One region of the Variovorax sp. GW531-E2 genome, then DNA from elsewhere that is predicted to be linked to it. Evidence: predicted binding sites of a transcription regulator. Region 1 holds the regulator's gene; each other region holds the start of a gene.
What was found. The regulator FliA, encoded in region 1, starts transcription of late flagellar genes. The targets are predictions, from matches to a motif close to CTAAAGTTTNNNNNNNNNNNGCCGNTA.
Positions count from the first base shown of each region.

Region 2: flgK (flagellar hook-associated protein FlgK) is a predicted target of FliA. The motif match lies at 3,299-3,325, and genes of this name have one in related genera.
Region 3: AC07XP_RS30755 (flagellin N-terminal helical domain-containing protein) is a predicted target of FliA. The motif match lies at 3,518-3,544, and genes of this name have one in related genera.

Region 1 is NZ_JBWKXQ010000062.1:11,948-19,775, forward strand. Features, by position in the region: gene flhF (flagellar biosynthesis GTPase FlhF) at 1-20, shown strand, start outside; gene AC07XP_RS26395 (MinD/ParA family ATP-binding protein) at 26-829, shown strand; gene AC07XP_RS26400 (RNA polymerase sigma factor FliA) at 855-1,589, shown strand; gene AC07XP_RS26405 (isocitrate lyase/PEP mutase family protein) at 1,596-2,459, opposite strand; gene prpF (2-methylaconitate cis-trans isomerase PrpF) at 2,489-3,679, opposite strand; gene acnD (Fe/S-dependent 2-methylisocitrate dehydratase AcnD) at 3,682-6,276, opposite strand; gene prpC (bifunctional 2-methylcitrate synthase/citrate synthase) at 6,338-7,495, opposite strand; gene AC07XP_RS26425 (acyl-CoA thioesterase) at 7,492-7,828, opposite strand, start outside.
Region 2 is NZ_JBWKXQ010000038.1:12,533-20,360, reverse strand. Features, by position in the region: gene AC07XP_RS20885 (methyl-accepting chemotaxis protein) at 1-999, shown strand, start outside; gene AC07XP_RS20880 (chemotaxis protein CheW) at 1,016-1,543, shown strand; gene AC07XP_RS20875 (methyl-accepting chemotaxis protein) at 1,554-3,272, shown strand; gene flgK (flagellar hook-associated protein FlgK) at 3,397-5,349, shown strand; gene flgL (flagellar hook-associated protein FlgL) at 5,379-6,590, shown strand; gene AC07XP_RS20860 (pentapeptide repeat-containing protein) at 6,738-7,361, shown strand; gene AC07XP_RS20855 (hypothetical protein) at 7,546-7,828, shown strand, end outside.
Region 3 is NZ_JBWKXQ010000092.1:5,787-13,614, reverse strand. Features, by position in the region: gene fliH (flagellar assembly protein FliH) at 1-199, opposite strand, end outside; gene fliG (flagellar motor switch protein FliG) at 186-1,187, opposite strand; gene fliF (flagellar basal-body MS-ring/collar protein FliF) at 1,180-2,877, opposite strand; gene fliE (flagellar hook-basal body complex protein FliE) at 3,158-3,475, shown strand; gene AC07XP_RS30755 (flagellin N-terminal helical domain-containing protein) at 3,642-5,288, shown strand; gene AC07XP_RS30750 (flagellar protein FlaG) at 5,451-5,816, shown strand; gene fliD (flagellar filament capping protein FliD) at 5,871-7,319, shown strand; gene fliS (flagellar export chaperone FliS) at 7,334-7,753, shown strand; gene AC07XP_RS30735 (flagellar protein FliT) at 7,753-7,828, shown strand, end outside.

The DNA.
Region 1 (7,828 bases):
CGCTGGAACGCCTGGGCTGAAGGCGATGAGCGCACGCGTCACGGACCAGGCCGACGGGCTGCGCCGGCTGCTCGGGCAGGCGCCGGTGCGCGTCGTCGCCGTCGCGGGCATGGGCCCCGGCGCGGGTGCGACCACGGCCGCGATGAGCTTGGCCGCGGCGCTGGCGCAGCAGGGCAAGGACGTTCTTCTGCTCGACGAGCACCATCCGACGATGCGCTCGGTGTGCGATGTATGGGCGCTCGGCCCACGCGGCACGCTGGCCGATGTGGCGAGTCGGCGGTTGCGCATCGATCAGGCCGCTGCGAGCGCGGTGTGCGGCGTGCAGGTGCTGCCCGCATCGCCCGGCGCGAGCATCGACCCGCGCACGCTGTGGCCGCGCGGCATCGTGCTCGTCGATGCGGCCTTCGACGACGAAGGCTGCCTGTCGCCGCTGGCGCAGGGCGCCGACGAACTGCTGCTCGTTTTGCAGCCGCACCCGGCGGCCATCACCTCGGCCTACGCGGGCATCAAGCGCCTGCACCGCGCGCATGCGCTGAAGCAGCTGCGCTTTATGCTCAACGGCGTGGCCGATGCGGGCACGGCGCAGCAGGTCATGCACAACCTCGCGCAAGCCGCCAGCCGCTACCTCGCGCTGTCGCTGCTGCCCGTGGGCTGGGTGCGCACCGACCCGTGGCTGGCCGATGCGGCGCGGCTGCGCCAGACCGTGGTCGAGGCCTTTCCGGCCAGCGCGGCGGCGGTCGATTTCCGCGCCATCGCCGACGACATGGGCCGCTGGACCTGGCGCACGCCCGCGCGGCCGGCCGTGTTCCCGCAGGCGCTCGCAGCCTGAGACACGACCACGAGGACGGACGGCCGTGTACACCGCACAGGGCACCATCGAGAAATCGCATCTGCTGGAACAGCACCAGCCGCTGGTGCGCCGCATCGCGCTGCAGATGATGGCCCGGCTGCCGGCCAGCGTGGAGCTGGACGACCTGATCCAGGCCGGCATGCTCGGCCTGCTCGATGCGTCGAGCCGCTACCAGGACCACCGCGGCGCGCAGTTCGAGACCTTCGTCAGCCAGCGCATCCGCGGTGCCATGCTCGACGAGCTGCGCGCCAGCGACTGGGGGTCGCGCGGGCTGCGCCAGTCGGCGCGCGGCATCGAGAAGGCGATCCAGGCGCTGGGCCACCGGCTGGGCCGCGCGCCCACCGAAGGCGAGATCGCGAAGGAGCTGAAGGTCGACCTGGACACCTACCAGTCGATGCTGCAGGACATCCAGGGCTGCCAGCTGCTGTACGTCGAAGACTTCGCCAAGGGCGACCCCGACAACCCCTTTCTCGACCTGCATGCGCAAGAGGTGCGCAAGGGGCGCGGCGACTTCGACGACCCGCTGGCGCGCCTGCTCGAAAGCGGCTTTCGCCACCAGCTGGTGGATGCCATTGGCGCGCTGCCCGAGCGCGACCAGCTGCTGCTCAAGCTCTACTACGAGGAAGAGCTGAACCTGCGCGAGATCGGCGCGGTGCTCGAGGTGAGCCAGTCGCGCGTGTGCCAGCTGCACGGCCAGGCGGTGAGCCGGCTGCGTGCGAAGCTGAAGGACTCTTTGTAGAGAACCTCAGCTGGCGTAGCGTGCATCCAGCGCATCGAGCTCGGGCTTGCGCACCAGCCGCTGCCGCTCGGCGAAGGGCGCGACCAGCGCCGGGTCTTCGTCCATGCGCCGCGTGTCGCGCAGCACCGTGAGCGCCTTCTGCATGCCGGCCAGCGCGCCCTGCAGCGCGGCGTTGGCGTACAGCACGATGCCGTAGCCGAGACCGCCGAGTTCCTCGGCGCCGAAGATCGGTGTCTTGCCGCCGATCACCATGTTCATGAGCTGGGGCTTCGCCAGCCGCTGCGGCAGCGCGCGGATCTCGTCGGCCGTGGTGACGGCTTCGACGAAGAGGATGTCGGCGCCGGCCTCGCTGAACTTCTGCGCGCGCTCGATCGCGGCCTCGAAACCCAGCGTGGCCGCCGCATCGGTGCGCGCCATGATGAGCAGGTCGGGGTCGGTGCGTGCATCGACCGCGGCCTTGATCTTGTTGACCGCTTCCTCGGTGGAGATCACCTCCTTGCCCGAGAAATGGCCGCAGCGCTTGGGCGCGACCTGGTCCTCGAACTGGATGCAGTCGGCGCCCGCGCGCTCCAGCACGCGCACCGTGTGCCGCACATTCAGCGCGTTGCCGAAGCCGGTGTCGGCATCGACGATCAGCGGCAGGTTCACGGCGTCGCGGATGCGCGCCGTGTGGTCGGCGATCTCGTGCAGGCCCATGAAGCCCTGGTCGGGCAGGCCGAACCACATGTTGGTGACGCCCGCGCCGGTGACGTAGAGGGCTTCGAAGCCCAGGTCTTCGATGACGCGCGCCGACAGCGCGTTGAAGGCGCCCGGCACCAGCACGCCGCGGCGGGCCTCGGCGAGGGAACGGAGGGTCTTGCGAGTCGACATCGGGATTTCCTGTGAATGAATCTGAAAGCTCAAAGGGTGTCGCCGGGCACACGGACCCAGCCTTCCATCAAGACGCGGGCGCTGCGGCTCATCACCGCCTTGGTCACCTGCCATTCGCCCTCGACCTGGCTGGCCTGCGCGCCCACGCGCAAGGTGCCCGAGGGATGGCCGAAGCGCACGGCCTCGCGCGCGCCACCGCCGGCCGCGAGGTTCACCAGCGTGCCGGGAATGGCGGCGGCCGTGCCGATGGCCACGGCCGCCGTGCCCATCATGGCGTGGTGCAGCTTGCCCATCGACAGCGCGCGCACGAGCAGGTCGATGTCGCCGGCCGCCACGGCCTTGCCGCTCGATGCGGTGTAGCCCGCGGGCTTCGCCACGAAGGCGACCTTGGGCGTGTGCTGGCGGCTGGCGGCTTCGTCGAGCGTGCGGATGAGGCCCATGCGCAGCGCGCCGTGCGCGCGGATGGCTTCGAAGCGGGCGAGCGCGGCGGCGTCGCCGTTGATCGCGTCCTGCAGCTCGGTGCCCGTGTAGCCGAGCGCCTCGGCGTTCACGAAGACGGTGGGGATGCCGGCGTTGATCATCGTGGCCCGCAGCGTGCCGAGGCCGGGCACCTCCAGGTCGTCGACGAGGTTCCCGGTCGGGAACATCGCGCCGCCCGCGCCGTCTTCTTCGGCGGCGGGGTCCATGAACTCGAGCTGCACCTCGGCCGCGGGGAAGGTCACGCCGTCGAGTTCGAAGTCGCCGGTCTCCTGCACCGCGCCGTGGGTCATCGGCACGTGCGCGACGATGGTCTTGCCGATGTTGGCTTGCCAGATGCGCACGACCGCCACGCCATCGCGCGGCACGCGTGCCGCATCGATGAGGCCGTTGCTGATCGCGAACGGGCCCACGGCCGACGAGAGGTTTCCGCAGTTGCCGCTCCAGTCGACGAAGGGCCGGTCGATCGACACCTGGCCGAACAGGTAGTCCACGTCGTGGCCGGGCCGTTCGCTCTTCGAGAGGATCACGGTCTTGCTGGTGCTCGACGTCGCGGCGCCCATGCCGTCGATCTGCTTGCCGTAGGGGTCGGGGCTGCCGATCACGCGCAGCAGCAGCGCGTCGCGCGCCGGGCCCGGCACCTGCGCGGCCTCGGGCAGGTCCTGCAGGCGGAAGAAAACGCCCTTGCTGGTGCCGCCGCGCATGTACGTGGCGGGGATCTTGATCTGCGGGGTGTGCGGCATCGTCAGTCGGCTTTCGTGGCGGCGAGGAAGTCCTGCGCGAAGCGCTGCAGCACCCCGCCGGCTTCGTAGATGGAGACCTCTTCGGCGGTGTCGAGGCGGCAGGTCATGGGCACGTCGAGCCGTTCGCCATTGCGGCGGTGCACGACCAGCACGAGGTCGGCGCGCGGGGTGCGCGCGCCGGTCACATCGTAGGTCTCGGTGCCGTCCAGGCCCAGCGTGAGGCGGTTGGTGCCCGGCTTGAATTCGAGCGGCAGCACACCCATGCCGATCAGGTTGGTGCGGTGGATGCGCTCGAAGCCTTCGGCCGCGATCGCTTCCACGCCGGCCAGCCGCACGCCCTTGGCGGCCCAGTCGCGCGACGAGCCCTGGCCGTAGTCGGCACCGGCCACGATGATCAGCGGCTGCTTGCGCAGCATGTAGGTTTCGATGGCCTCCCACATGCGCATCACCTCGCCCTCGGGTTCCACGCGCGCCAGCGATCCGGCGCGCACCGTGCCGTCGGCCTTGCGCACCATCTCGTTCTTGAGCGTGGGGTTGGCGAAGGTGGCGCGCTGCGCCGTGAGGTGGTCGCCGCGGTGGGTGGCGTAGGAGTTGAAGTCTTCCTCGGGCAGGCCCATGCGGTGCAGGTACTGGCCGGCCGCGCTGTCCAGCAGGATCGCGTTCGATGGCGACAGGTGGTCGGTCGTGATGTTGTCCGGCAGGATCGCCAGCGGGCGCATGCCCTTCAGCGTGCGTTCGCCGGCCAGCGCGCCTTCCCAGTAAGGCGGGCGGCGGATGTAGGTGGAGGCGGGGCGCCAGTCGTACAGCGGCGCCACCTGCTCGCCGGTGTCAGGCTGGATCGCGAACATCGGCTCGTACACCTGGCGGAAGTGCGCGGGCTTCACGCTGGCCTTCACGATGGCGTCGATTTCTTCGTCGGTCGGCCAGAGGTCTTTGAGCCGAATCTCCTTGCCGTCGACGACGGTGAGCACGTCCTTCTCGATGTCGAAGCGCACCGTGCCCGCAATCGCGTAGGCCACCACCAGCGGCGGCGAGGCCAGGAAGGCCTGCTTCGCATACGGGTGGATGCGCCCGTCGAAGTTGCGGTTGCCCGAGAGCACGGCCGTGGCGTACAGGTCGCGCTCCACGATCTCCTGCTGGATGGCCGGGTCGAGCGCGCCCGACATGCCGTTGCACGAGGTGCAGGCATAGGCGACCACGCCGAAGCCGAGCTGTTCGAGCTCGCGCATCAGGCCCGCATCTTCCAGGTACAGCGTGACCGCTTTCGAGCCGGGCGCCAGCGAAGTCTTGACCCACGGCTTGCGCGTCAGCCCCACGCGGTTGGCATTGCGCGCGAGCAGGCCCGCGGCGATCACGTTGCGCGGGTTGCTGGTGTTGGTGCAGCTGGTGATGGCCGCGATGATCACCGCGCCGTCGGGCATCTGGCCGGGCACCTCGTCCCACGGGGCGGCGATGCCGCGCGCGGCGAGGTCGGCGGTGGCCACGCGCGCATGCGGGTTCGACGGGCCGGCCATGTTGCGCACGACCGTCGACAGGTCGAACTGCAGCACGCGCTCGTACACGACCTCGCTCAGCGTGTCGGCCCACAGGCCCGCCTGCTTCGCATAGACCTCGACCAGGCGCACCTGCTCGTCGGCGCGGCCCGTGAGGCGCAGGTAGTCGAGCGTCTGCGTGTCGATGGCGAACATCGCGGCGGTGGCGCCGTACTCGGGCGCCATGTTGGAGATGGTCGCGCGGTCGCCCAGCGTGAGGCTGGCCGCGCCTTCGCCGTGGAACTCCAGGTACGCACCCACCACCTTCGCCGCCCGCAGGAACTCGGTGAGCGCGAGCACGACGTCGGTGGCCGTGATGCCCGGTTGCGGCCGGCCCGCGAGGCGCACGCCGACGATGTCGGGCAGCCGCATCCACGAGGCGCGGCCCAGCATCACGTTCTCGGCCTCGAGCCCGCCCACGCCGACGGCGACCACGCCCAGCGCATCGACGTGCGGCGTGTGGCTGTCGGTGCCCACCAGCGTGTCGGGGTAGGCCACGCCGTCCTGCGCATGCACGACGGGCGACATCCGCTCCAGATTGATCTGATGCATGATCCCGTTCCCCGGCGGGATCACCTCCATGTTGCGGAAGGCCCGCTTCGTCCATTCGATGAAGTGAAAGCGGTCTTCGTTGCGCCGGTCCTCGATGGCGCGGTTCTTCGCGAAGGCATCGGGGTCGAAGCCGCCGCACTCCACCGCCAGCGAATGGTCGACGATGAGTTGCACCGGCACCACGGGGTTCACCTGCGACGGGTCGCCGCCCTGTTCGGCGATGGCGTCGCGCAGGCCGGCCAGGTCGACCAGCGCGGTCTGGCCGAGGATGTCGTGGCAGACCACGCGCGCGGGGAACCACGGAAAGTCATGTTCGCGCTGGCGCAGGGCGAGCTGCGTGAGGCTCTGCACGAGGATCGCCGGGTCGCAGCGGCGCACGAGGTTTTCGGCATGTACGCGCGCGGTGTAGGGCATCGCGGCCCAGGCGCCGGCCTGGATCGCTTCGACGGCTTCGCGTGCGTCGAAGTAGTCCAGCGCGGTGCCGGGAAGGTTCTTGCGGTAGTCGGTGTTCATGGGGGCGCTTGTCGCTCGGCACCCGCGCGCAGGCACGGGCGCTTTTCTTCTTCTCGTGTTTTTACTTCCGATCCTGGATCGGCGCGAACTTCAGGTCTTCGGGGCCCGTGTAGTTGGCGCTCGGCCGGATGATCTTGTTGTCGATGCGCTGCTCGATGATGTGCGCCGCCCAGCCTGATGTGCGCGCAATGACGAACAGCGGCGTGAACATGGCGGTGGGCACGCCCATCATGTGATAGCTCACGGCGCTGAACCAGTCGAGGTTGGGGAACATCTGCTTCACGTCCCACATCACGGCCTCGAGCCGCTCGGCAATGTCGAACATCTTGGTCGAGCCGGCCTCCTGCGACAGCGTGCGCGCCACGCCCTTGATGACCACGTTGCGCGGGTCGCTCACCGTGTAGACCGGGTGGCCGAAGCCGATCACGACCTCCTTGGCGGCGACGCGGCGGCGGATGTCGGCCTCGGCCTCGTCGGGCGCGTCGTAGCGCTTCTGGATCTCGAAGGCCACCTCGTTGGCGCCGCCGTGCTTGGGGCCGCGCAGCGCGCCGATGGCGCCGGTGATGGCCGAGTACACGTCCGAGCCCGTGCCCGCGACCACGCGCGCCGTGAAGGTGGAGGCGTTGAACTCGTGCTCGGCATACAGGTTGAGCGAGGTGTGCATCGCACGCTCCCACTGCGCGCTGGGCTTGCGCCCGTGCAGCAGGTGCAGGAAGTGCGCGCCGATCGAGTCGTCGTCGGTCTCGACCTCGATGCGCCGGCCCTGCGTGGACCAGTGGTACCAGTACAGCAGCATCGAGCCGAGCGAAGCCATCAGGCGGTCGGCGATGTCGCGCGCGCCGGGCAGGTTGTGGTCTTCCTTCTCGGGCAGCAGGCAGCCCAGCGACGAGACGCCGGTGCGCATCACGTCCATCGGGTGCGCGCTGGCGGGCAGCTGTTCCAGCGCCTCCTTCAGGCTCGCGGGCAGGCCGCGCATCGCCTTGAGCTTGGCCTTGTAGGCGCGCAGCTCGGCAGCCGTGGGCAGCTTGCCGTGCACCAGCAGGTGCGCGATTTCCTCGAACTCGCAGACCTCGGCGATGTCCAGGATGTCGTAGCCGCGGTAGTGCAGGTCGTTGCCGGTGCGGCCCACGGTGCACAGGGCGGTGTTGCCGGCGGTCACGCCCGACAGGGCGACGGATTTCTTGGGCTTGAAGCCGGTGGGGGTGGCGGTGTCGTTCATGCGGGTTCCTTGTCGGTGTGCAGGTAGGCGTTGCGCAGGCGCGCGGGACGGCCGCGGCCGTCGACCGCCACCATCTCGAACAGGCCCTTCAGCGAAGGGCGGGCCTCGCCGTCAGGCGGCTCGGCCGCGCCGGTGACGCAGACCGTGAGCGAGCTGCGCCCGGCGCGCGTCACCCAGGCCCGCAGGCGCAGCACATGGCCGACGGGCACGGGCGCGAGGAACTGCGCGTCGCCCAGGCTGGCCATCACCACGTCGGACTTCGCGAAGGCACGCGCGGCGAGGAACGCGGCCTTCGACATCAGCAGCAGGGCGTTGCCGCCGAACAGCGTGCCG
Region 2 (7,828 bases), on a different contig from region 1:
GCAGCGGGCAGCCTCGGCGCCGCGCTGGCCTGGCTGGGCCTCGGCGCGTTCCTCGGGCGCACGGTGTTCCGTCCGCTCGACGAAGCGATCGAGGTCGCGCGCACCATCGCGGGCGGCGACCTCGTGCGCTTCACGGTGCGGCCCGGCGACGAGATCGCGGGGCTGCTGCGCGCGCTGAACCAGATGAGCGCCAACCTCTTCGCGATCGTCGCCGACGTGGGCGCGAACGTCGCGGGCGTGATGTCGGCGTCGAGCCAGATCGCTTCGGGCAACGAGGACTTGTCGTCACGCACCGAGCAGCAGGCCAGCTCGCTGGAGCAGACGGCGGCGTCGATGGAAGAGCTGACCTCGACCGTGAAGCAGAACGCGGACAACGCCCTGCAGGCGAACCAGCTGGCCGTCTCCGCGTCGGAAGTGGCGGTGAAAGGCGGCGCCGTGGTGTCGCAGGTCGTGGACACGATGGGCTCGATCAACGCCTCGTCGAAAAAGATCGTCGACATCATCGGCGTCATCGACGGCATCGCGTTCCAGACCAACATCCTCGCGCTCAACGCGGCCGTCGAAGCGGCCCGTGCGGGCGAGCAGGGCAAGGGCTTTGCGGTGGTCGCGTCGGAAGTGCGCAGCCTGGCGCAGCGTTCGGCCGCGGCTGCGAAAGAAATCAAGACCCTCATCGGCGACTCGGTGGAGAAGGTCGAGGCGGGCAGCAAGCAGGTCGCCGAAGCCGGCCGCACCATGCAGGAGATCGTCGGCAGCGTGAAGCGCGTGACCGACATCATGGGCGAGATCACGACGGCGAGCCAGGAGCAGACCTCGGGCATCGAGCAGATCAACCAGGCCATCGCGCAGATGGACCAGGTGACGCAGCAGAACGCCGCATTGGTCGAAGAGGCCTCTGCCACGGCGCAATCGCTGCAGGAACAGGCGGAGGGCCTGGTCCGGGCCGCAGGGGTATTCAGGACCGGGGCGGGCGAGGGTGCCGGCGCCCGGGATGCGTATTGAACGAGGAGAAGAACACATGTTGAACAACACCAGAGACACCACATCGCCGCGATCGAATGGCGCGGCGCCGTCCGCGTCCGCCGTGGCCAACCGCCTGGAGGTCGTGACCTTCAAGCTCGGCGACGAGGAATACGGCATCGACATCCAGAAGGTGCAGGAGCTGCGCGGCTACGACGCCGTGACGCGCATCGCGAACGCGCCGGACTACATCAAGGGTGTGGTCAACCTGCGCGGCATCATCGTGCCGATCATCGACATGCGCATCAAGTTCGAGCTGGGCGCACCCACCTACGACCAGTTCACGGTGGTGATCGTGCTGAACATCGCGGGCCGCGTGGTGGGCATGGTGGTGGACAGCGTGTCCGACGTGATCACGCTCACGGCCGAGCAGATCAAGCCGGCGCCCGAGATGGGCTCGGTGCTCGACACCGACTACCTGATCGGCCTGGGCACGCTGGACGAACGCATGCTGATCCTGGTGGACATCGACCGGCTGATGTCCAGCGAAGAAATGGGCCTCATCGAAGCCGCCGCCACCGTTTGAGGACCACCCCATGACATTCTTTTCGAACCTTCGCATCGGCACCCGCCTGACCCTTGCCTTCGCCGTCGTGCTGGGGCTGACGCTCATCTCCAGCGCCGTGGGGCTGATGTCGGCGCACAAGAACGCCGAAGCCACGCGCATCATGATGCAGAGCCCGCTGGCCAAGGAGCGGCTCATTTCCGACTGGTACGTGCTGACCTACTCGGCCATCGCGCGCACCTCGATGATCGCGCGCACCACCGACGAGGCGTTGCCGATGCTGTTCGCCGACGTGATCTCCGAGAGCGTGAAGAAGGGCAGCGAGACCATGGCCAAGGTCGAGGCGCTGCTGGTCACCGACGAAGAAAAAGCGACCTACAAGTCCATCGTTGAGCTGCGTGCCAAGTACCAGGCCGCCAAGGACGAGGTGACCCGCGCCAAGGCCAGCGGCAACACGGTCGAGACCGTGCGCGCCTACCAGCTTTCGTTCCAGCCGGCCGCCAAGGCCTATGAGAACCGCGTGCTCGAGCTGCTGGCCATCGAGCGCCGCGCCATCGACGACATGAGCCACGCCATCGACGCGGCGAATGCGAAGAGCTTCAACCTGCGGCTGCTGCTGACGGCGCTCACGGTGCTGCTGGGCGGCCTGTTCGCCTTCTTCATCTCGCGCAGCATCGTGCGTCCGCTGGCCAAGGCCGTGGGCGTGGCCGAGACGGTGGCCGCGGGCGACCTGAGCGCGAACATCCGCGTGGACAGCCGTGACGAGACCGGGCAGCTGATGCAGGCGCTGAAGGACATGAACGCGAATCTCGCGAAGGTGGTGGGCGAAGTGCGTACGGGCACGGAGACCATTGCCACGGCATCGGGTCAGATCGCTTCGGGCAATCAGGACCTTTCGTCGCGTACCGAAGAGCAAGCCAGCTCGCTGGAGCAGACGGCGGCGTCGATGGAAGAGCTGACCTCGACGGTGAAGCAGAACGCGGACAACGCGCGTCAAGCCAATCAACTGGCGGTTTCCGCTTCTGAAGTGGCAGTGAAGGGTGGGGCGGTCGTATCCCAGGTCGTGGACACGATGGGGTCGATCAACGCGTCGTCCAAGAAGATCGTGGACATCATCGGCGTGATCGACGGCATCGCATTCCAGACCAACATTCTGGCTTTGAACGCTGCAGTGGAAGCCGCACGCGCAGGCGAGCAGGGTCGTGGATTCGCCGTCGTGGCTTCCGAAGTGCGAAGCCTCGCTCAACGCTCCGCAGCCGCCGCCAAGGAAATCAAGACCCTGATCGGCGACTCAGTGGAGAAGGTCGAGGAAGGCAGCAAGCAAGTCGCCGAAGCGGGCCGCACGATGGAAGAGATCGTGGGCAGCGTCAAGCGCGTGACCGACATCATGGGCGAGATCACGGCCGCGAGCCAGGAACAGACCTCGGGCATCGAGCAGATCAACCAGGCGATCACGCAAATGGACCAGGTGACGCAGCAGAACGCGGCGCTGGTCGAAGAAGCTTCGGCCGCCGCGCAGTCGCTGCAGGAGCAGGCCGGCAGCCTCGTGCAGGCCGTGAGCGTCTTCAAGCTCGACGCGAACGCTGTCGCGACGACCCGCGCCAGCTTCACGCGCATCACGCCAATTCCCAAGCCGCCGAAGCCGACGCCCAAGCCGCGCGCCAAGGCGCTGCCCACGCGCCGTGAACCGAGTGGCGCACCGCAGCTCGCCATGGCCGGCGATGCCAAGGGCGACTGGTCGGAATTCTGAGCCAGGCGTAAAGACGACGCGCGCCCCTCAACTTCGGGCGCGCGCTGCCGATAACCATGGGGAGGCATCGCGTGATGCCGCTCCCCCATACCCCTTTGACAGGTAAAGCCTTATGTCCGGAAGCATGTTCTACACAGGTCTGAGCGGCCTCGCGGTCGCCCGCACCGCGCTGATGACCACGGCCCACAACACCGCCAACGTGTACACGGCCGGCTACAGCCGCCAGATCGCGCAGATCGCCTCCGCCGGCGGCATTGCCAGCGGCTCGGGCTTCATCGGTTCGGGCGCCAACGTGACGACCGTGTCGCGCAGCTACGACCGCTACCTCACGGCGCAGCTGGCCACCGCGCAGTCGCAGTCGGCCGCGCTGGCCACCAACGGCGTGCAGGTCAACCGCATCGACCAGCTGCTGGCCGACAAGACCTCGGGCATCGCGCCGCTGATGCAGAGCTTCTTCACCAGCGTGCAGGGCGTGGCCAACACGCCGGCCGACCCGGCGGCGCGCCAGCAGATGATCAGCGCGGCGCAGTCGCTGGCCAGCAAGTTCCGCGCGACCGACCAGTACCTGTCGGACCTGAACACCTCGGTCAACGAGCAGATCGTGGGCAGCGTGAGCCAGATCAACACCTACGCCGCCAAGATCGCCAGCCTCAACCAGCAGATCAGCCAGATGAGCGCGGTGGCCGGCGGTCAGGCGCCGAACGACCTGCTCGACCAGCGCGACCAGCTCGTGAGCGAGTTGAGCCAGGTGGTCGACGTGCGCGTGCTGCAGCAGGACGACGGCAAGTACAACGTGTTCATCGCCACCGGCCAGTCGCTGGTGGTGGGCGACCATGCCTCGAAGATGGCGGCGGTGACGTCGTCGGCCGACCCCACGCGCCAGGTGGTGGCCCTGTCGGGCTTTGCCGGCAACACCGTCGAGCTGGACGACAGCGCCTTCACCGGCGGCGTGCTCGGCGGCCTCATGGCCTTCCGCAAGGACACGCTGATCCCCACGCAGAACGCCATCGGCCGGCTCGCCATGTCGGTGGCCGACGCGGTGAACGCGCAGCACAAGCTGGGCGTGGACCTGAACGGCGCGCTGGGCCAGAACTTCTTCTCGCAGGCCGTGCCGGGCACCATCGCCAATGCCGGCAACGCCGGCAACCTCGAGCTCGGCGCCACGCTGACCGATGCGTCCAAGCTCACCACGAGCGACTACAACGTGAGCGTCACCGACGTGGGGGGCACGCTCACCTACACGGTCACGCGGCTGTCGGACAAGACGCCGATGGGCAGCTTCACCACCTTCCCGATCAGCTTCGACGGCGTGAGCCTCACGGCCGCGAGCGGCACGGCGCAGGCCGGCGATTCGTTCCTGGTGCAGCCCACGCGCACCGGCGCGCGCGATCTCGAGGTGCTGGTGCGCGACCCGGCCAAGGTGGCCGCCGCCTCGCCCGTGATCACCGGCAACACCGCGGGCAACAAGGGCAGCGGCGCACTGGGCGCGGCCACCGTCGATGCCGCCTACCCGGGCTCGCCGCTGGCCGGCAACGTCACGCTGAGCTTCAACGCGGGCACCGGCACGCTGTCGGGCTTTCCGGCCGGCTCGGCCGTGACCGTCACGCTTGCCAACGGCACCGCCACCAGCTACCCGGCCGGCACGCCCGTGCCCTACACGGCCGGCGCGAAGATGAGCTTCGACGGCATCACCGTGGCCATGACGGGCGCGCCCGCGCAGGGCGACACCTTCACCATCGGCAAGAACACCGGCGGTGTCTCAGACGGCGGCAATGCGCTGCTGCTGGGCGCGCTGCAGCGCAAGACCACGATGTCGAACGGCACCGCGACCTTCAACGGCGCCTACTCGCAGCTGGTGAGCGACGTCGGCAACCGCGCCATGTCGATCAAGGTGGCCGCCGTCACGCAGGACAGCGTCACCGGCCAGATCAAGGCCAGCCAGCGCGCGATTTCCGGCGTAGTGCAGGACGAGGAAACCGGCAACCTGCTGATGTTCCAGCAGATGTACCAGGCCAACGCCAAGGTGATCCAGACCGCCTCGGCGATGTTCGACGCCATCCTCGGCATCCGTAGCTGAACCCTTTTGTACAGATTCCAGGACCCGCGATGCGCATCAGCACCCAATCCTTCTACGAACAGAGCCTGCAGTCGATGGGCCTGCAGCAGCAGAAGCTGTTCAAGGTCCAGCAGCAGCTGGCGACCAACTCCAAGTTCCTGACGGCCGGCGACGACCCGGTGGGCGCGGCGCGCGCGCTCGGCGTGAGCCAGACGCTGGCGGAGGGCGCCCAGTTCACCACCAGCCGGCAGCGCGCGGCGCTGGCGCTGTCGACCGAAGAGAACGCACTCGACTCGGTGACGTCGATCCTGCAGCACGTGAAGACGCTGGTCGTGCAAGCCGGCGGCGGCGGCCTGTCGGACGCCGATCGCGGCTCGCTTGCCACGGCCATCCAGAGCAGCCTGGAGCAGCTCGTGGGCGTGGCCAACAGCGACAACGGCAGCGGCCAGTACCTGTTCGCCGGCTACAAGAGCGGCAGCCCGCCCTTCGTGATGGCTGCCGGCGGCGGCGTGCAGTACGTGGGCGACCAGGGCGAGCGGCTGATGCAGATCGACGTGGCGCGCCAGATGTCGACCTCGGACGACGGCCGCAGCATTTTCCAGTCGGTGCAGGGCGGTGCGGGCTACGTGACCTCGGGCTCACCTGCCAACACCGGCTCGGGCGTGTTCGGCGCCGTGAGCATCACCGACGCCACCGCACCGAACTACGGCAAGGATTTCACCATCCGCTTCACCGGCACCGACTACACGGTGATGACCAAGGACACGCCGCCCGTGGTGGCCGCGAGCGGCCCGTTCACCGCCGGCACCCCGATCTCATTCGGTGGCGTGCAGATCGCCATCAGCGGCACGCCGGCCAACGGCGACAGCTTCGACGTGTCGACCGCGCAGAACGCCGGCACCGACATCTTCGCGGCCCTGGGCGAGCTGGTGAGCGCGCTGCGCGCACCGCTCAACGGCGGCGGCGCGGCGGCTCAGGCGCAGCTGCGCAACGCCTTGAGCACCGCCAACGTGAAGGTCACGAACGCGCATGACAACGTGCTCACGGTGCTGTCGTCGGTGGGCTCGCGCCAGGTCGAGCTGCAGGCGCTCGACAGCGCGGGTGCCATGAACAAGCTGCAGGAAGAAAGCTACCTGTCCTCGATCGAGGACCTCGATCCGTACACGGCGATTTCCGAGTTCTATCAGCGGCAGTCGTCGCTGCAGGCGACGCAGATGACGTTTGCCAAGTTGAACAGCATTTCGCTTTTCAACTACCTGTGAGGGTGGGGTGGCCAGCGGCTGCGTGCTGGCCACTGGAGGAGGACGCCCATCGTCGCGATGGACGCGGGCAGAATGCGTTGACTGGCTGCCGTCGGTCGTCCGCTTGGCAGCCGCGCACCACCCCCACCTTCCTCGGAGAATCGATCCATGGCCGAACGTGCATATGGGGCACCGGCACCTGCGACCCAGACCACGCTGGCTGGAGAGCGCTGGTACGGCAAGGACATCGACCGGCAAACCTACACCGCCGTCCTGTTCAGCGATCTCGACCTCACGGAGGCCAGGAACACCGGCTCGGTGTTCACCGACTGCACGTTCCGGAGCGCGCGCTTCAATTCGTCGGTCCACACGGATGCGGCTTTCGTCAATTGCACGTTTGTCGCCTGCAAGTTCTTCGACGCCAGCTTCATCGATTGCAAGTTCATCGGCAGCATGTTCGATGGCTGCATGTTCGAGGTGATGAAAGTGGTCGGCGGCGACTGGTCGTTTGCCGGCCTCCCGGGGGCGGACCTGCGCAAGGCGTCGTTCCATGGCACACGGATGCGAGAGGTCGACCTCACGGGCGCACGATGCGACGGCGGCGTGCTTCGCGATGTCGATCTGTCGGGGGCCTGGCTGCACAGCGCCAACTTCTCGCGCTGCGACCTGCGTGGCAGTGACCTGAGCGCACTCGAACCGCACAACGTGCAGCTCCAAGGCGCAGTCATCACCGCCGTGCAAGCCTTGACCATCGCCGAGGCGCTGGGAATGGACGTCAGGCCGGAGGAATAGAAGCGAGGCAGCGCGGGTGCGATGAACACGAGGTAGGAAGCACGCTGCCTGCCGTTGGCGTGGGATTGCTTCTCCACCTGCGTTTTGCGAGGCGGGCCACCGGTTCCCGTGGCCTCCCACAAAAGCGGTATTTCGTTTGCGAATCGTCGGGCTAGATTCAGGCGCCATCCTGGAGGAGAAAAGCATGCCGATCGTTCGCACCCTGGCCCTGAGCGTCTTCCTGCTGGGCACGGCCTTGCCCGCCCTGGCTGCGAACGACGGCACCGACAGCCATTGCGTCATCGGCAAGGACAGCACGCTTTTCAACCAGTGCAACTACAGCGTCGACGTCGGCTTCTGCGTCGAGAACCCGCGGCAGACCAAGCACTTCTTCGACAGCTCCGAGGCCTTCCAGTGTCCCAACGGCGGACTCAGCACACTGGGCCCCGGCAAGAAGGAGGGCAACCTCCTGCACGGCACCGTGCACT
Region 3 (7,828 bases), on a different contig from region 1:
GAGAAGGGCGCTGCGCCGTGTGACGCGAAAGCGCCGTGCCCGAAGGCGCCTTGCCATCGAGCGTGCCCATCTCCCAGCGTTCCCACGCCGACAGCGCGGGCGTGCCGGCGCCGGCCTGGCGCGCCGCCGCGTGGATGGCGGCGAGGCGCTCGCGCGAACTGTTGGAGGCGCCGAAGGCGCCGGGGTCAGACGAAGTCATCGGTGCCAGGCGCCGCGATCACGATCTCGCCGGCGTCCGCCAGACGGCGGGCGACCTGCAGGATGGCCTTCTGTTCGGTCTCGACCTGCGACACGCGCACGGGGCCGCGCAGCTCCATGTCCTCGCGCAGCGTTTCTGCGGCGCGCTGCGACATGTTGCTGAGGAACTTGTCGCGCAGCTCCAGCGGCGCGCCCTTGAGCGCGATGATGAGCGAGTCGCTCTCGATGTCCTTGAGCAGGCGCTGGATGCTGCGGTCTTCCAGGCCCAGCAGGTTCTCGAACACGAACATCTCGTCGACGATGCGCTGGGCCAGCGCCTCGTCCTGCTCGCGCACATGGGCAATGGCTTCTTCTTCGACCGTGGTGCTCATCAGGTTGACGATCTCGGCCGCGGTGCGCACGCCGCCCAGGCGGCTGCGGCGCAGACCCTGGCCCGCGAGCATCTCGGTCAGCACCTCGGTGAGTTCGTTGAGCGCCGACGGCTGCACGCCGCCGAAGGTGGCCACGCGCATGATCACGTCGTGGCGCAGGCGCGCGGGCAACTTCTCGAGCACTTCCGAGGCCTTCATGCGGTCCAGGTGCACCAAGAGCGTTGCGAGGATCTGCGGGTGCTCGTCGCGGATGAGTTCGGCCACCTCGCCGGCCTCGAGTTCGTTCAGGCGCTCGATGCCGCCGTGCGGCTCGTCGGGCTGCAGGATGTCCTCGAGCAGATTGCTCGCGCGGTCGTCGCCCAGCGCCTTCTTGAGCACCGCGCGGATGTAGCTGGTGGAGCCCAGGTGCAGCGCCGACAGCTGCTCGGTCTCCTGGCGGAACTCGGCCAGCACCGAGGCCAGCTCGTCGCGCGAGACCGCGCTCAGCTTGGACATGGCCAGGCCCAGCGCCTGCACCTCGGAGGTGGGCAGCAGGTGCAGCGCGGCGGCGGCGCGGTCTTCGCCGAGCGCCATGAGCAGGATGGCGCTCTTGCGGGTGCCTGCTTCGCTGCTAGTCATCGGAGTGCATCCAGTGCTGGATCAGGGCGGCCACGAGCTTGGGGTCCTTGTCGGCGGTCTGCTGGGCGTAGTCCATGTCGGCCTTCTGGCGTGCGGACTCGCGCTGCTGCAATGTTTCTTCGGGCTCGGCCGGGGCCGTGCCGGTGGTGGCCACGGCAGTTGCATCGGCCACGGGTTGGGCGGGCGGCGGCGCGGCCAGGTGCCGGCGCATCAGCGGACGCCCGACGGCGAACCAGGCGAAGAGCGCGAGCAGGCCGATGAGCAGGTAGGGGACCAGCGTCTTGCCGAACGCGAGGTTGTCGCGGTCGCGCCAGAACGGCACGTCGGGCGCGGGGCCGGCCTCGCTGTCGCCGTCGCGGGCGAAGGCACTGTTGACCACGTTGAGCGAATCGCCGCGCTCCTGGCTGAAGCCCATCGCTTCCTTGGCGAGGTTGCGGATCTGCTCCAGCTCGGCCGGCGCGAGCGCGCGGGCGCTGGTCTTGCCCGCGGCATCGACCGTGTCGCGGTGGTTCACCACCACGGCGACCGACAGGCGCTTCACGCCACCGGCGGCCTGCTGCACGTGGCGGATGGTGCGGTCGAGTTCGTAGTTGGTGGTGACGTCCTTGCGCGTGTTGCTCGGGCCGGCCGGTGCGGCGGCGGGCGCGGCGGGCGAGTTCGGTGCGCCTGGTGCGTTCGGTGGCTTGGGCGCCGTGATCGGCGCCGTCGGGTTCACCGGCGGCTGGTTCGACAGCGCGCCCGGCACGCCGCCCGGCGGTGCGCCGTTGTGCTGCGCCGATTCGCTGGACTGCTGGCTGCGGATCGCGGCCTGCGCCGGGTCCTGGTTGGGCCGGTACTTCTCGTCGGTGTGCTCCACCACCGAGAAGTCGATCTCGGCCGCGACCTGCGCGCGCACGTTGCTCGCGCCCACCAGCGGCTGAAGAATGGCTTCGATGCGGCGCACGTAGCCCTGCTCGATCTCCTGCGCGTACTTGAGCTGGCTCACGTCCAGCCCCTGGCTGGTGCCGCGCGCCGACGACAGCAGGTTGCCGCGCTGGTCGACCACCGTGACGCTCTTGGCGTCCAGGTCGGGCACGCTGCTGGACACCATGTGCACGATGGCGCTCACCTGGCCTTCGTCGATGCTGCGCCCGCGCATCAGCGTGAGCACCACCGAGGCCGAAGGCTTCTTCTGGTCGCGCACGAACAGCGACGGCTTGGGCAGCGCCAGGTGCACGCGCGCGGCCTCGATGCTGCCGATCGATTCGATGGAACGCGCCAGCTCGCCTTCGAGCCCGCGCTGGTAGTTGACCTGCTCGGCGAACTGGCTGGTGCCGAACTTCTGGTTGTCCATCAGTTCGAAGCCCACGCCGCCGGCCTTGGGCAGGCCCTGGGCCGCGAGCTTCAGGCGCGTCTCGGCGACCTTGTCGCCCGCGATGAGGATCGCGCCGCCGCCCTCGGCGAACTTGTAGGGCACGTTCATCTGCTGCAGCGACGCGATGATCGCGCCGCCGTCGCGGTCCGACACGTTGGTGTAGAGCACCTTGTAGTCGGGGCCGCGGCTCCACAGGAAGAAAGCGGCCGCCACCGTCGCCAGCGCCGCGGCGCCAATGATCAGCGGGAGGCGGGGCTGCGCGCGCATGCGTTCCAGCATCGGGGGCAGGCCGTTGGCGCCCGCCGCCAGGCCGCCCGTGGGCGCGGCCGTGCTCATCGGCGCGCCTTCGCCGGGGCCGTTGCGCCGCGCAGGGCCGGCGCCGGAGTGAGAGAAGAAATTCGGTGTTGGGATGTCATGCCGGTGGCCGGCGACGTCGTGCGCGGCCTGTGGTTTCGCGAACGATTGTCAGCAGGCGATGGGGAATTCGATCGGTCGAACAGCCGGGGGTTTTGCCCTCAGTTGCGCGTTTGAATGGGGGTCTTCCCTTGATACGCTGCCTGCCGGTTGGAGCGCTCGCGCGCTCCGTGTCAAGTCAGCTGGAAGTGAACTTTTCCCCATGTCCATCAATGCCATCGAATCCGTCCTGCAGCAGATGCGCGCCACCGCGCTCGCCAGCGGCATGGGGCCCGCGACCTCTGCACCGGCCGGTGCGGGCGGCTTCGCGGCCGAGCTGCAGCGCTCGCTCGCCAACATCAGCGGCGCGCAGCAGCAGGCCTATGCGCAGGCCGAATCGTTCGAGCTGGGCAAGCCCGGCGTGGCGCTCAACGACGTGATGGTCGACCTGCAGAAGGCCAACGTGGCGTTCCAGACCGGGCTGCAGGTGCGCAACCGGCTGGTGACGGCCTACCAGGAAATCATGAGCATGCAGGCATGACGAGGCAGAGGGCGGCAACGTAGAACTTTTTTCGTTGCGGCCCTAAAGGTTTGCGGACACCCGCCGATATCCCCTTCAACGATGGCTTGAGTCTCACCGTGGAAGCGGGTCCAGCGTTACGGCCGATGGCCGGAGTCCACAACCTTTTGTCAATCAGGAGTCGAACATGGCGCAAGTCATCAATACGAACAGCCTTTCTCTTCTCACGCAGAACAACCTCAACAAGTCGCAATCGGCCCTGAACACGGCCATCGAGCGCCTGTCTTCCGGCATGCGCATCAACAGCGCCAAGGACGACGCCGCCGGCCAGGCCATCGCCAACCGCTTCACCGCCAACATCAAGGGCCTGACGCAAGCCGCGCGCAACGCCAACGACGGCATCTCGATCGCGCAGACCACCGAAGGCGCGCTGACCGAAGTCAACAACAACCTGCAGCGCATCCGCGACCTGTCGGTGCAAGCCGCCACCGGCACCAACTCGGCCACCGACCTGGACTCGATCCAGTCGGAAATCGGCCAGCGCCTGGACGAAATCAACCGCGTGTCGGAACAGACCCAGTTCAACGGCGTGAAGGTCCTGTCGGCCAACGCCGGCAAGCTGACGGTGCAAGTGGGTGCGAACGATGGCGAAACCATCGACATCGACCTGCAGGAAATCAGCGCCAAGACCCTGGGTCTGGAAAGCTTCAACGTGAACGGCACGGGCACGCTGAACAAGGCCGCCACCAAGGACGACCTGACGCTGGCTGGCGCTGTCGCCAACGGCGCACCGGTCAACGGCACGCAGAAGTACGACGTCACGGCGACCAACACGCTGGCCACGCGCAGCCAGCTGCTGGCGGGCGCCAAGGCGGGCGACTCGGTCGTCACCGCAGGTTCCACCTACACCTACAACGCTGCAAAGTCCGCCTTCACCTTCGGTGAAACGGGTCGCACGAACGCTGCCACGATCGCTTCGCTCCAGCCCGCAGCGGGCGCGAGCAAGACCGCCACGGTCACCATCGGCGGCAACTCGCTGGACGTGAAGATCGACAGCGCTGGCACCATCACGGCGACCGACGGCTCCGCGCTGTGGGTGGACACGGCTGGCAACCTGACGCAGAACAACGCAGGCGGTACGGGTACGGCAGCCACGCTGACCAGCCTGACCACCAGCATGGCGGCTGCTGCCGGCACGGGCGGCACCATCAAGGTCGGCGGCACCACCTACACGGCCACTGCCGGTGCAGCCAACTTCGACGTGACCGGCGACGAAATCTCGGCCGCTGCGCTGAACGACAAGCTGGCCGCGGGTGCTGGTACCGCCGTGTTGGCATCGACCATCGGCGGCGTGGCAGGTGTCACGATCACTGCTGGCGGCACGGTTGCTGGCGCCTACGTGGGCGCCGACGGCTCGCTCGGCAACTCGCTCACCACCGTGTCGACCTACAGCGTGCACAGCAACGGCGCAGTGACCGACGGCGCTGGCAATGCGGTCTACGCCGATTCGGCCAAGGCTGGCGCCTTCACGCTGAACGCCCGCAGCGGCAAGACCTCGACGGTCGACCCTCTCAAGGCCCTGGACGCCGCCCTGTCGAAGGTCGACAAGCTGCGCTCCTCGCTGGGTGCGGTGCAGAACCGTTTCGACTCGGTGATCGCCAACCTCGGCACCACCATCACCAACCTGTCGTCGTCGCGTTCGCGCATCGAAGACTCGGACTACGCCGTGGAAGTGTCGAACATGACGCGCGCGCAGATCCTGCAGCAGGCCGGTACCTCGGTGCTGGCACAGGCGAACCAGACCACGCAAGGCGTGCTGTCGCTGCTGCGTTGATTCGCTAAGACCGCCGGGCGCCCCTCGCGAGGGCGGCGCCCGGTGTCTTGCTTTTTGCTCGCAGGCCTTCGGGGCGACCCGAAGCCGCCTGCGTTGTCCTGTGCGGCCACGCTTGTGGCGAGGCCGCACAGGACAACGAACTCCAGAAGAAGAACGCAGACCATGTCCCAGCCCGTACCCGCCGCCTCCGCCGTGGAAAGCCCCTGGCTGCAGCAACTGCTTGCCGGCCGCACCGGCGGCGCTGCTGCGGCTGCCGCCGAGGCCACCGCACTGCGCAAGGCCGAGGCCGAGGTCGAGGAGGCGACGCCGGTGCAGATCGAGATGGCGGTGAAGTCCGTCAATGCCTCGCTGGAGAGCCGCTCGATCAGCCTGCAGTTCGAGGTCGACCGCGACACCGACAAGCTCATCGTCAAGGTGGTCGACCGCAGCAACGGCGAAGTCATTCGCCAGATTCCGACCGAAGAGGTCGTTCGCATCGCCAAGGTCATGGACCGGCAGGCCGGGCTTCTGGTGAGCCAGCAAGCCTGATCACGACCCGCTCCAGACCTCTTCATTTCATTCGCATTTCAGGACACCCCCGACATGGCATCGATCAGCAGCATCGGCGTTGGCGCCAACCTTGACCTGGGCGCATTGCTCACCCAGCTGCAGACCGCGGAGAACCAGCCGCTGGTGGCCCTGAAGGCCAAGCAGACCAGCTACAACAGCAAGCTCTCGGCCTACGGCACGCTGCAAAGCGCGCTCACCGGCATCCAGGCCGCTGCCAAGAAGCTGGGCGACCCGGCGCTGTTCCAGGCCATCACCGGCACGCCCAGCGTGAGCGGCATCCTGGCGGCGAGCGGCACCGACCCGCGCTCGGTCGGCACCTATGCCATCGACATCTCGCAGCTCGCACAGGCGCAGTCGGTCATCGCGAAGGGCCAGGCCAGCACCACCGCCGCGATCGGCAGCGGCAAGATCACCATCGACTTCGGCAAGGTGTCCGGCGGCACGCTGGACCCGGTGACCGGCCAGTACACCGGCGCCACCTTCGACAAGGACGCGACGCGCACGGCCAAGCCGATCACCATCGATGCGACCAACAACACGCTGGGCGGCATCCGCGATGCGATCAACGCGGCCAACGCGGGCGTGTCGGCCACCATCGTGAACGACGGCAGCGGCACGCCCAACCGGCTCGTACTCACCTCCACGCAGACCGGCGAGGCCTCGGCCATGCGCATCTCGGTGGACGGCGACGCCGCGCTGCAGAGCCTGCTGGGCAACGACCCCGCCGGCACGCAGAACCTGAAGCAGACCGCCGCGGCGCAGAACGCCAAGCTCACCGTCAACAACATCGCCGTCACCAGCACGAGCAACTCGGTGACCGACGCCATCCAGGGCACCACGCTCACGCTGGTGCAGACCGGCAAGCTCAGCCTGGTGATGAAGGCCAACACGACGTCGGTGAAGACGGCCATCACCGATTTCGTGAAGGCCTACAACGCGCTGCAGAGCACCGCGAAGTCGCTCACGGCCTTCGACACCGACGCCAAGGCCGCCGCGCCGCTGGTGGGCGACTCGACCCTGCGCAACCTGCAGACGCGCATCCGCCAAGCGCTGGTCGCACCGCAGGTGGGCGGCCCGAACGACCTGAAGGTGCTCACGTCCATCGGCATCTCGTTCCAGAAGGACGGTACGCTGGCGATCGACAACGACAAGCTCGACAAGGCCATCGACACCAACCTGGAGGGCGTGGCGAAGCTGTTATCCAGCGGCACCGGCAGCACCGCCGGCTACGGCAAGCAGCTGACGGCGCTGGTCGACGACCTCACCGGCACCAAGGGCGCGCTCAAGGTCGCCACCGACGGCGTGACGAGCTCGCTCAAGCAGCTGGACACCCAGTACACCGCGATGAAGGAGCGCGCCGACGCGACGGTGGAGCGCTATCGCAAGCAGTTCGTGCAGCTGGACGTGGCGATGAACAAGATGAACGGCACGCTGAAATACCTCGCGCAGCAGTTCGACGCGATGAACGCCAGCAAGGGCTGAGGACAGGAAGCGACATGTACAGCTCTCACCACTCCCGCACCGGTGCCGGCGTCTACGCGCGCGTCGGCGTGGAGACGCGCGCCATGAGCGCGTCGCCGCTGCAACTGATCCACATGCTGTTCGACGGCGCGAAGACCGCCATCGGCGCGGCGCGCCTGCACATGACGGCCGGCGACATCGGCGCCAAGGGGCAGGCGATTTCGAAGGCGATCAACATCGTCGACAACGGCCTGAAGGCCAGCCTCGACGCCGAGGCGGCCGGCGAGGCCGGCGGCGACATCGTCGGCAACCTCTCGTCGCTGTACGACTACGTCGTGCAGCGCCTGCTGCTGGCCAACCTGCGCAACGACGTGCAGGCGCTGGACGAGGCCGACCGCCTGCTCGACCACCTGGCGTCCGCCTGGCGCGAGATCGACGACAGGCCTTCCAACTGATGATGCAGAGCGTGACCTGGGGGCAGGAACAGATGGCCGTGCGCAGCGAGATCGTCCATTGCTACGAGCAGCTGG